DNA from 2 places in the Anaerobacillus sp. MEB173 genome. Region 2 is predicted to be linked to the other one. Evidence: riboswitches for the same ligand, from Rfam matches in the RefSeq annotation. Region 2 holds a riboswitch; the other holds the start of a gene.
The links. A riboswitch is a leader RNA that binds a small molecule or an ion and turns the genes downstream of it on or off. The one in region 2 is predicted to bind thiamine pyrophosphate.

Region 1: it holds a riboswitch for thiamine pyrophosphate, as region 2 does, so the genes downstream of both, thiC (phosphomethylpyrimidine synthase ThiC) here and ACJ2A9_RS09445 (ABC transporter ATP-binding protein) in region 2, are expected to answer to the same signal.

The regions. Positions count from the first base shown of each region.
Region 1 covers NZ_JBJMAU010000033.1:3,400-9,510, forward strand. The annotation lists gene tenA (thiaminase II) at 1-489, shown strand, start outside; gene thiC (phosphomethylpyrimidine synthase ThiC) at 773-2,536, opposite strand; TPP riboswitch at 2,860-2,971, opposite strand; gene ACJ2A9_RS23085 (aspartate kinase) at 3,567-4,919, shown strand; gene ACJ2A9_RS23090 (nucleotide triphosphate diphosphatase NUDT15) at 4,932-5,426, shown strand; gene ACJ2A9_RS23095 (ion transporter) at 5,473-6,111, opposite strand, start outside.
Region 2 covers NZ_JBJMAU010000003.1:347,256-353,366, forward strand. The annotation lists gene rraA (ribonuclease E activity regulator RraA) at 10-492, shown strand; gene yhfH (protein YhfH) at 603-821, shown strand; gene aceA (isocitrate lyase) at 974-2,260, opposite strand; TPP riboswitch at 2,574-2,672, shown strand; gene ACJ2A9_RS09445 (ABC transporter ATP-binding protein) at 2,790-3,566, shown strand; gene ACJ2A9_RS09450 (ABC transporter permease) at 3,563-4,315, shown strand; gene ACJ2A9_RS09455 (ABC transporter substrate-binding protein) at 4,312-5,337, shown strand; gene ACJ2A9_RS09460 (hypothetical protein) at 5,396-6,007, opposite strand.

The DNA of each region.
Region 1 (6,111 bases), on a different contig from region 2:
AAGGCATTGGATTTTCACACAACGTCGCAAATGGCGTTTCATGCGAAATCAACATTTGATGCAGAGCATATGCTGCATGAAGGTTTTGCAAAAGAGCTAGGACTTACAAAAAATAAAGATGGTCATATGGCTGCTGAGCCTGCACCAACTGCTCTTGCCTATACGAACCATTTGTTTGCCGTAGCTTATAAAGGCTCATTAGGCGAATGTATTGCGGCAATTCTTCCTTGCTACTGGTTGTATTGGGAAATTGGGGAGAAGTATAAAGGATCAACTCCGGCTCACCCAATCTATCAAAAATGGATTGATACGTATGGAGATGAGTGGTTTGAAAAGCTCGTAAAGGAACAAATTAACCGTTTAGACGAGTGGGCAGAAAAAGCTTCAGATGAAGAGAAGCAACGAATGGAATCGATCTTTGTAACAAGTAGCCGATATGAATATATGTTTTGGGAAATGGCGTATACATTAGAAAAGTGGCCAGTGTAGGGAATTATTTAAGGAGAATTAAGGCCTTTGTAAAATTGTAAAAAGAATATGACAAAAGAAGCTTAGAGAAACGAATTTCTCTAAGCTTTTTTTCTAGTAGTAAATACTTTCTTTCATGAGGCAGTTCTGACACGTTCTGACTAATCCTTGTTCTATAAAATGATGTTCACATGTATTTTGTATGTGCAAAAGCTGTTCTTTTTGGAATTGGAGTTCGTTTTCTAAATTCTTAATGTTTCTTTTTAATTCTACAACTCTATCATAGTGATCTGCATTATGAGAATTATTGATAGAGTTTGCTGCCATGGCTACGAAACTCCTCTGCTTTCTCAGATAATCCCTGTTCTACAGCTGTATTTTCATTGATGCCTTTTTCGGCTGCTAGTTTACGAATATCCTGTGTGATGCTCATACTGCAAAATTTAGGGCCGCACATTGAACAGAAATGGGCTGTTTTTGCCCCTTCAGCCGGTAATGTTTCGTCATGATATTCCATCGCTCGTTCCGGATCAAGGGATAAGTTAAACTGATCGCGCCAACGAAATTCAAAACGCGCTTTCGATAATGCGTCATCACGTTTTTGCGCATTAGGATGTCCTTTTGCAAGGTCAGCGGCATGAGCTGCCAGCTTGTAAGTGACAACACCAGTACGAACATCTTCTTTGTTTGGTAGACCTAAGTGCTCTTTTGGTGTTACATAGCAAAGCATCGCTGTCCCGTACCAACCGATCATTGCTGCCCCAATTGCTGAAGTAATATGGTCATATCCAGGGGCGACATCAGTTGTTAGTGGTCCTAATGTATAGAAAGGTGCTTCTTCACACGTGGCAAGCTGCCGGTCCATATTTTCTTTAATGAGGTGCATCGGTACGTGTCCCGGTCCTTCAACCATCACTTGAACATCATGCTTCCAAGCAATTTTTGTCAGCTCGCCTAAAGTTTCTAATTCTGCAAACTGTGCTTCATCATTTGCATCTGCGATCGACCCTGGGCGTAAACCATCTCCAAGGGAGAAGGCGATATCATATGTTTTCATAATTTCACAAATCTCTTCAAAGTGAGTGTAGAGGAAATTTTCTTGATGGTGAGCCAAGCACCACGCCGCCATAATCGAACCACCACGAGAAACGATACCAGTTACTCGTTTTGCAGTCATCGGAATATAGCGCAAAAGTACACCAGCATGAATGGTAAAATAACTTACACCTTGTTCTGCTTGCTCAATTAATGTATCACGGTACACTTCCCATGTAAGGTCTTCAGCAATTCCATTCACCTTCTCAAGAGCTTGGTAAATAGGAACGGTTCCAACTGGTACTGGTGAGTTACGAATGATCCATTCACGAGTTGTGTGGATATTTTTCCCTGTAGAAAGGTCCATTATGTTATCTGCGCCCCAACGTGTCGCCCACGTCATTTTTTCCACTTCTTCTTCAATTGAGGACGTAACCGCTGAATTCCCAATATTCGCATTTATTTTGACGTGGAAATTCCGTCCGATAATCATCGGTTCGCATTCCGGGTGATTAATGTTAGCTGGAATGATCGCCCGCCCTTCAGCAATTTCCTTGCGTACAAACTCAGGTTCTAATCCTTCACGAATTGCGATAAACTCCATTTCAGGTGTAATCATTCCTTTTCGAGCATAATGAAGTTGAGTTACGTTTTGTCCGTATTTTGCTCGGAGTGGTTTAATCATTGATGTATCAAATATCTCGGTATTCTGTGACTGTTCGCTTGATGAAAAACCATTATCCTCGGGCTTGATATCTCGTCCTTCATATTCTTCAACATCACCGCGCTCTAAAATCCAATTGCGACGAATTCTTGGCAGTCCTGTACGAATATCTACTTCATAATTTGGATCGGTATAGGGTCCACTTGTGTCATATACTTGGACGGGTTTATTTAGAATTTCTTCGTCACCGTTTACCGTTGGGCTTAGTTCAATTTCACGTACTGGTACTTTGATATCTTCTCTTGAACCTTGAAGATAGACTTTTTTACTTCCTGGGAAAGGGGATAAATTAACCGATTGCTTTGTCATTGAAAAGACCTCCTGAGAAATGAATAGTAAACAACTTGTAAAATAAAAAACCATTTTCTCTAGAGGAGGGGGGATATTATAGTAGTAAAAAGTGATAAAACATTATTTTGAATATAAGTAAAAAATATACATTATTAACCTCGTAGCACTAATGTAGTTTATTATTAAGTGCAAAAAAGACCGCTCAGTTGGAGGCGGTCTTTGTGTTTTTTGAGATTAACGTGTATTGACTCTTGAAACATATGTATATAGTCTATTAATTTATCCACTGTAAATACATAGATAAAAAATGATAGCTACAAAACATATGACAGTAAGAGTCATATCCCATAAGTGCAAAATCCCTCCGCTAGCATTACCTAGATCAGGTTTACGGTCGGCAGCAGACTAGCTACCCTCTCAGCTTGATATCTTCAAGCTCCCGTTTTGTCATTAAGTTGTTGGATATAGACTAACAAATATTGGTTGGATTGGCAAGAGAAAAGATTACGTGAAATGTATAGCAGGCTTTATAAACAGTCGTCAACCTCAACAGCGCTTTTAAATTATGTAGCTATGAGGCCGACGACAATTAAAGGTTGTTTAGAATATATGTTGTTATCAGAAAATTATGAAGTTTTTTCCAAAAAAGTTAAGTTAGGCTGTACGTATGGATTCGCTCGTTGTTTCAGCAGATAAATAAATTGCTATTTTTTGTAACATACACATTATCCTTTAGTATTTAAGAAGGATTTACCATATGCGACAGCTGTTCAACGGTCAGTCATATTCATATATACTGATTCCTCTATATCCCAATTTTTGCGATTTAATAAAAGTGGAACTATGTGATATATTTTAAAACATCGAATCTTCTTAAAAGTTTTAAGTCATGGGGAATTGGCGCCTGTTTCCTAATTATTAATGTTCAAAAAAATTTCTACTTAAGCAATAAAAATATGTAGAAAAGAAATCAAATTGGCTTTATGATAGAAAATAAAAAGTTTTCAAACGACTATAACTGACATAAGTCGATGGAGGAGAAATATACATGAAAGTATGTAAATTTGGTGGAACGTCATTAGCGAGTGCAGAGCAAATTAGAAAAGTTGGGGAAATTATTGCGGCTGATCCTGAACGTAAAATAGTCGTTGTTTCTGCTCCCGGTAAGCGTGATAAAAACGATACAAAGGTTACTGATTTATTAATTCAACTTGGAACGCAATTTTTAGCTAATGGTTCTGCTGAAGATGAATTGCAAGCTGTTATTGAGCGTTACCGTGACATTGCCAAAGGGTTGGAGCTTTCAGATAAAATTGTTGATGACATTACAGCTGATCTGCAAGAGCGTCTTGCGACTGAAGTAAAAAGCTCGGAGCAATTCATGGACTTAATGAAAGCTAGCGGAGAAGACAATAACGCCAAGCTAGTTGCCTTCTATTTACAAAGTAAAGGCATCGAAGCACAGTATGTTAATCCACAAGATGCTGGGCTTCTAGTAAGTGATGAGCCAGGAAATGCACAGGTCCTTCCTCAGGCGTACGATAATTTATATGAGCTTCGTAATCGTGATGGTGTTGTTATTTTTCCAGGATTTTTCGGCTATTCTCCTGAAGGAAACTTAGTAACATTTCCGCGTGGTGGTTCAGATATTACAGGTTCTATTCTGGCAGCTGGAATTGATGCTGATTTATATGAGAACTTTACTGATGTTGATTCAGTGTATGTTGCAAATCCAAATGTTGTTGATAATCCAAAAGAAATTAAAGAACTGACATACCGTGAAATGAGAGAGCTTTCGTATGCTGGATTTTCTGTTTTCCATGACGAAGCACTTATTCCCGCGTTTAGAAAAGGGATCCCCGTCTGTGTAAAAAATACAAATAACCCTTCTGCTCCTGGAACAATGATTATTGCAAAAAGGGAATACAAATCGAGTCCGGTTATTGGTATTGCTAGTGATGGCGGATTCTGTACAATTTATGTGCGTAAATATTTAATGAACCGTGAAATCGGCTTTGGCCGCCACTTGTTAGAAATTATTGAAGATGAAGGGATTTCATATGAGCATATCCCATCTGGAATTGATGATACATCTGTCATCTTAAAAGAAGATCAATTAGATGATGAGAAAGAGCTTCGCATTCTTGACCGGATCAAAAATGAGTTACATGTTGATGATGTTCATATTGAACGAGGCTTAGCAATGGTTATGATCGTAGGCGAAGGGATGAAGGATACAATTGGTATATCTGCGGGTGCTACAGCTGCCCTTGCAAGAGCAAAGGTTAATATCGATATGATTAACCAAGGATCTTCTGAAGTGAGTATGGTGTTTGGTATTCATGAGGAGCAAGCAGATGATGCTGTAAGGGAATTATACAACGAATTTTTTACTGAATAGGTGTTAAATACTATGCGCTATCAGTTTTGTCCAAAGTGCGGGGGAACATTAGAAGTAATGAACAATGAAGAAAATAAACCCCGTTGTGTTATGTGTGGTTTCATCTTTTATCAAAACCCTGTTGTTGGTGTAGCGGCTATTGTAATAAAGGATTGCGGTATTCTTTTAGGAAAACGAAGAGGAAGCTATTCGAACAAATGGTGTATCCCTTGTGGGTACGTTGAGTGGGATGAAGACGTGTATGATGCGGTAAAAAGAGAGTTTGCAGAAGAAACCGGGTTACAGATTAAAGTGAATGATGTGTATACTGTTTATTCAAACTTCCATAATCCAGCTCAGCATACTGTTGGGATTTGGTTTTTAGCTGAAGAAATAGGAGGAGAGCTGGAGGCTAGTGATGACCTTGTAGAAGTCGACTACTTTACATCCGGTAACATCCCGCCGTTAGCTTTTCCAACTGATTCTATCGTAATTGAGAAGTTGAAATTGGAAAAGTATATTAAATGAAAAAGCTGTTGCTGATTGTCCATCAGCAACAGCTTTTTCTTCTCTCTTAACTTTTATTATTGTTCATTGTTTTGATCATTGTTTTTAATTCAGCAATTTCTGTACGTAATGAAGCTAGCTCTTTTCTTGTTTCCTCTTCTTTATCCCCTTCTTCGGCTTTGTTAGCTTGTTCAACATTGCTGACAATGACTCCGATAAAAAGGTTAAAGATAATAAATGTTCCGACTAAGATGAAAATAACAAAGTAGACCCAAGACCACGTTAATTGTTCAAATATAGGTCGTGCGACGCCGCTAGCCCAAGATTCTAACGTAACGACTTGGAAAAGTGTTAATAGTGATAGCTGCAAATTCCCGAAATACTCTGGGGCAACTTCGTTAAATAACATTGTACCTGTTACAGCAAATATATAGAAGATAATACTCATCAGTAACATGATATTTCCTAGCGCAGGAATCGTAAGCAATAAAGCATCGACTAATTTTCTTAAGGATGGGATAACTGAAATCGCTCTTAGCACACGCAGGACACGAAGAATACGAAGAACTGTAATAAAATGTGCTCCAGCAAATAAATGGCCGCTTGCTACAATAATAAAGTCAAACCAGTTCCAGCTATTTGTAAAAAACTTATACGTTGGTTTGGCAGCAATCATTCTTAAGATAATTTCAATTGTAAAAATCCA
Region 2 (6,111 bases):
GGATTTAACATGCCATTTAATACAGCTGATTTGTGTGATGAGTTTACGAATCAAGTTAAGGTAGCAGAACCTATCTTTTATTCATATGGGGGAAAAAAGAAATTTTCTGGTCCTATTGCTACAGTCAAAGTCTATGAAGATAATGTCTTAGTAAAGAAAGCATTAGAAACTATACCAGAGGGAACAGTTTTAGTTGTCGATGGAGGTGGTTCACGGAAATGTGCCTTATTAGGGGATAACCTTGCTGCTATTGGTCAAAAGAGAGGTCTTGCTGGGGTCATTATCTATGGTTGCATTCGAGATTCTGCAGAAATTGCGGAAATGGAGATCGGTGTATTAGCAGTTGGAACAAACCCTTTCAAAAGCATTAAGCAAGGAAAAGGACATGAAAATATATCAATACAATTTGCCGGAATTGATTGGGTACCTGGTCATTTTGTGTATGCTGATGAGGACGGGATTTTAATTTCCGAGCAGAATTTACTTAAATAAGTTAAACATCTTAAAGTTGCCTATTTTCATAAAAATTTTATTGTAATATAACAGATTTAAATGCATATGCATATGTTATAATACAAAATAATTTTTTAGGGGGACTTTAAATGATAACTTCAAAAATAGAAAGTATGTATTGTACCGAAACACCTGGGAATGAGGAACGCTCATTTATGCACGCATCGGATTCCATTACAAGTATGAATCAGTTAAAGGTATTTCATCAGTTACCACGAAAAACATGCACTGACTGTGGTACTGAAATCATTGAACAACAAGAATCCCTTTTGTTCCAATGTGAAAAATGCTTACGTTATTGTGAATAATGATACGAATCGCTTCTTTCGCGGTTCTTTTTTTTGGCTATATGCATAAAAAAGAGGTGTTACACAGATCGTGTAACACCTTTCAAAGTCTATATCTTACGAGTTGGAGAATGAACACACATTACTAAATTAATTAGTTAACATTAAATGACTTAGCGCTTTTGGAATTGAGCTGTTTCAGTTGATCCTGCTAGTGCAGTTGTTGAAGACGTTCCACCAGATACCACTTGTGCTACTTCATCGAAATAACCAGTACCAACTTCACGTTGGTGACGAGTCGCAGTATAGCCATCTTTTTCAGCAGCAAATTCCGCTTGCTGTAATTCAGAGTAAGCACCCATACCACGAGTTTTGTAGCCACGAGCAAGTTCAAACATACTGTAATTAAGTGCATGGAAACCTGCAAGTGTAACGAATTGGAATTTATATCCCATTTTACCAAGCTCTTGTTGGTACGTTTCAATAGTTTCCTTGTCAAGATTTGCTTCCCAGTTAAATGAAGGTGAACAATTGTATGCAAGCATTTTACCTGGGAATTTAGCATGAATTGCATCTGCAAATTGTTTCGCTTCTTCAAGACTAGGCTTTGAAGTTTCACACCATACAAGATCAGCATATGGTGCATATGCTAGACCGCGAGCAATTGCTTGATCAATACCAGCCTTAGTACGATAGAACCCTTCTGGAGTACGCTCACCAGTAATGAACGGTGCATCCGTTGGATCAATATCACTTGTAATTAAATCCGCTGCATCTGCATCAGTACGTGCAACGATAAGTGTAGGTACGCCTGAAACATCGGCAGCTAACCGTGCTGATACGAGGTTACGTATAGCTGTTTGTGTTGGAATTAATACTTTACCGCCAAGATGACCACATTTCTTTTCAGATGCTAATTGGTCCTCAAAGTGAACTCCAGATGCACCAGCTTTAATCATACTTTTCATAAGCTCAAATACATTTAATTGTCCGCCAAAGCCTGCTTCAGCATCAGCTACGATTGGTGCGAAATAATCAACATCTCCTTCACCTTCCATATGCTGAATTTGATCCGCACGTTGAAGTGAGTTATTGATCCGCTCTACTACTTGCGGAACAGAGTTTGCCGGATATAAACTTTGGTCAGGATACATTTGGCCAGCAAGGTTTGCATCTGCAGCAACTTGCCATCCACTTAAATAAATCGCTTTGAGACCTGCTTTCACTTGCTGAACCGCTTGCCCGCCAGTTAATGCACCTAATGCATTTACATATGGTTCTTCATGCAGAAGGTTCCACAGTTTCTCAGATCCACGGCGAGCTAATGTATGTTCAATTTGTACAGATCCACGTAATTTCACTACATCTTCAGCAGAATAAGGACGAGTGATCCCTTCCCAACGCGAATTGTTTTCCCAGCTTTCTTGTAATTGCTTTGCTTGTTCTTGAATTGTTGACATAACATCCATCTCCTTTTAATCAATAAATGATTATTTTTTTAAATCTATAAAAATATAATACTTACAAACAATAAAATATTCATACGTAATATCGTGGTGCTCTGCAGTATCAATCTGTATTACTACAGGTTATATTTTATGAATTTATAATATAACAGGTTCCTGTTAAAAACAACCATAAATTTAAATTTTTTTAGACATTTCAAAAAGTTCTAATATTCTGATAATTATGATTAATCAGTAAACAGTAAGTTCATTGAATACAAACTTCATCTATGGTACAGTGATAATGTATTTTCATACAACTAAATAGAAGTACCACTAGGGGTGCTTTCTGGCTGAGAGAGGCATTTGCCTTAACCCTTAACCTGATCTAGTTAACACTAGCGTAGGGAAGTGGATTAATGCTGCAAGTAATACAAAAGGATACCTTCTATCCTTTCATGCATCATACATATAAACCACTCCTTACTTTAATAGAGAGTGGTTTTTTTTATTACAAATTAGAAACGAAAGAAATGAGAAAACAATGTCAAATAAATCCTTACAGTTTGATCAAGTATCATTTACTTACAAAAACAGTAAAAAGAATACTAATCTACCTGTCATTCATAATCTATCTTTCTCTATTAATGACGGTGAATTCATCTCTTTATTAGGTCCAAGTGGTTCAGGAAAAAGTACAATTTTCAGATTAATTACTGGACTAGAACAACCATCAGCAGGAAGAGTACTAATTAATAACGAGGTAATTACGGAACGCTTAGGTAAGGTTGGCTACATGCCGCAAAAGGATCTTTTATTACCTTGGCGGACAATTATCGAAAATGCTATCCTCCCGTTAGAACTAAAGGGTACAAACAAAAAAGCAGCACTGGAAATTGTACGAAAACATATGAAGGATTTTGGTTTGGAAGGTTATGAAAATAGTTATCCTTCACAATTATCTGGTGGAATGAGACAGCGTGTTGGATTTTTACGAGCCATTCTCAGTGGAACAAATGTCTTACTGCTTGATGAGCCATTTAGTGCATTAGATGCTATGACACGATTAATTATGCAGGAATGGTTGCTTGAACAATGGCAGCAATGGAGAAAAACAGTTGTATTTATTACACATGATGTGGAAGAAGCCATTTTTCTTTCTGATAAAATATTTCTATTTTCTGAAAAACCTCTCGACTCGTACAAGGAATTTGTTGTGCCATTACCACGACCGAGAGCTGTGAATGATCTCCATACAAAAGAGGTGATCCAATTAAAGCAGTGCTTACTTGAAGAGTTGCGTAAGCAGGTGAAGCTATGAAAACACTTAAATACTACAGTGGGTCTTTTCTATTACTTTGCTTTCTTTTGTTTATTTGGCAAATCGGAGCTGAAAGTTATAATAAAAAATTTATCCTCCCTACTCCAATGGATATTGCCGTGAAAATGTCTGAACTCAATGATGTATTGTTGTTTGTCCATTTTCCCGCAACATTAAATGTTGTTTTGTTTGGCTTAGCGATATCCATTACGTTTGGTGTAGGACTAGCCGTGTGGATGAATCACAGTACAATAGCTGAAAGAACATTCTTTCCAATTGTTATCGCATCTCAAACAATACCCATTATCGCCCTTGCTCCTATTTTCGTTTTGTGGTTTGATTATTCAATATGGAGCAAAGTAGTTGTAACAGTATTAATCACTTTCTTTCCAATTACTGTTAGCACCTATGATGGGCTGCGACAATCTAGTAAAGAAATTATTGATTTATTTAAGACTATGGGAGCAACAAATCAGCAAATTTTCTTTAAGGTTCAAATCCCTGCCGCTCTCCCCTACTTCTTCTCCGGCTTAAAGGTAGCTGTTACATTAAGTGTTATAGGAGCTGCTATTGGCGAATGGCTAGGAGCAAATGCTGGTCTTGGCTATTTCAGTCGGCGAATGATGACGCAATTTGATAGCGCAGGCGTGTTTGCCCCGATTGTTTGGTTGTCATTACTGGGAATAGGTTTATTCTTAATTGTTAAGCTTATAGAAAATATTTCGTTAAAATGGAGGAATTATGAATGAAAAAATTATCGCTGCTTTTAATTACAATGACCACTCTTATTATGGTGGCTGCATGTGGAGGTAATGAAACCCAACCTGATGATCCACTGCAAAATGAAGAAAGTGCAGGGGGAGATCTTACATCAGTAAGAGTTATGCTAGATTGGTATCCAAATGCTGTTCATACGTATTTATACACGGCCATTGAAGAAGGCTATTTCGAACAAGAGGGACTTGATGTTGAACTTATTTTCCCTACTAACCCTACCGATCCAATTAATCTTGCCGCTTCTGGTGGAGTGGAATTAGGGATTACGTATCAACCTGATGTGATAATGGCACGAGCAAATGATATCCCTGTTGTATCTATCGCTGCCGTTGTGAAAGAGCCACTAAACTACATGATGATTTTAGAAGATAGTGACATACAGTCACCAAAAGACCTTGAAGGAAAGGATGTTGGTTATCCTGGCATTCCTCTAAATGAGCCTCTTCTAAAAACAATGGTTGAAAATGATGGTGGGAATATTGATCAGGTAAATTTAATTGATGTTGGATTCGAATTAGGTTCCTCCATTGTTAGTGAACGAGTCGATGCTGTTATTGGAACCTTTATTAATCACGAATTCCCGGTCTTACAAAACAAAGGATATGACGTTCGTTATTTCAATCCGGCAGATTACGGTGTTCCTAATTATTATGAGCTTGTTATTGTAACAAATGATGATTATCTACTACAGAATAGAGAAGTGATTGAAGCATTCTGGCGTGCTGCTTCAAAAGGATTTGAAGATGTTAAGAACAACAGCGAAGCAGCATTAGATATCTTATTTGAAAATCAAGATCAGGCAAACTTCCCTCTCATTCGTGAAGTTGAAGAGCAAAGTCTTGGAATTCTTTTACCAAAAATGGCTACTGAAAACGAAAGCTTCGGTTCTCAAACTGAAGATGCTTGGCAGCAAACAATTGATTGGTTGTTAGAAGTAGGCCTAATTAATGAGGCTCCTGAAGTTGAAGATATTTTTGTGAATATGACTAACTAGTTATAGAATGAAAAGAAGACCTTGAGTGATCAAGATCTTCTTTTTTCATTCCATAATATTATTGTATAATAGCTTGCATTAACCAAACATATTCAATTTTACTAAATTCATCAATACTTTCAAACGTGACACTATTTTCATTTACATAGTATTCAATCATCCATAACCCGTCCATATGATTCATACCTTCGAAGTTTGGTTTACCGAAAATAGCTTTTATATCACTGCCATAAAGTTCCTCTTCCATTTGTACAGCTATCGCAACAATCCGATTATCTTCTGGATTGATAAAAAATGTACAGTCATGATACTGATAAAAATCGCCACCTTCATAGGAGCCAGTTGCAATCGGCTTGCCCCTTTGTTCTTCCAACTCTTCACGCAAGGTGCCAAGCCTTTGTTCAATAGAAAACAACCTGCCTATAGCAGCATCTTCAAGTAAAGTTTCATTAATCATTGCTGCATGAGGACGCTCTTCGTCTATTATTTCTGCATGCTGCTGATCCGACGAAAGTTCAGCTTCATAGGGGATTTCATTCCATTCATTATTTGTATCAGTATGATCTTCTTGAACGGTTTGTATCTTGGCGAATTGGAATCCATTACAACCTGATAGGATTAATAATAAACTTAGAGGCAGAACAACAGTTAACAAAAGCATTCTTTTCATTTACATCCCCTCCTTAAGAATAATCTCCTAAAAAAAACAGATTTATTAATTAAAAAATATGCGCTACAGTACCGTTTTACAAAAGAATTCTTCATCTCTTTCTA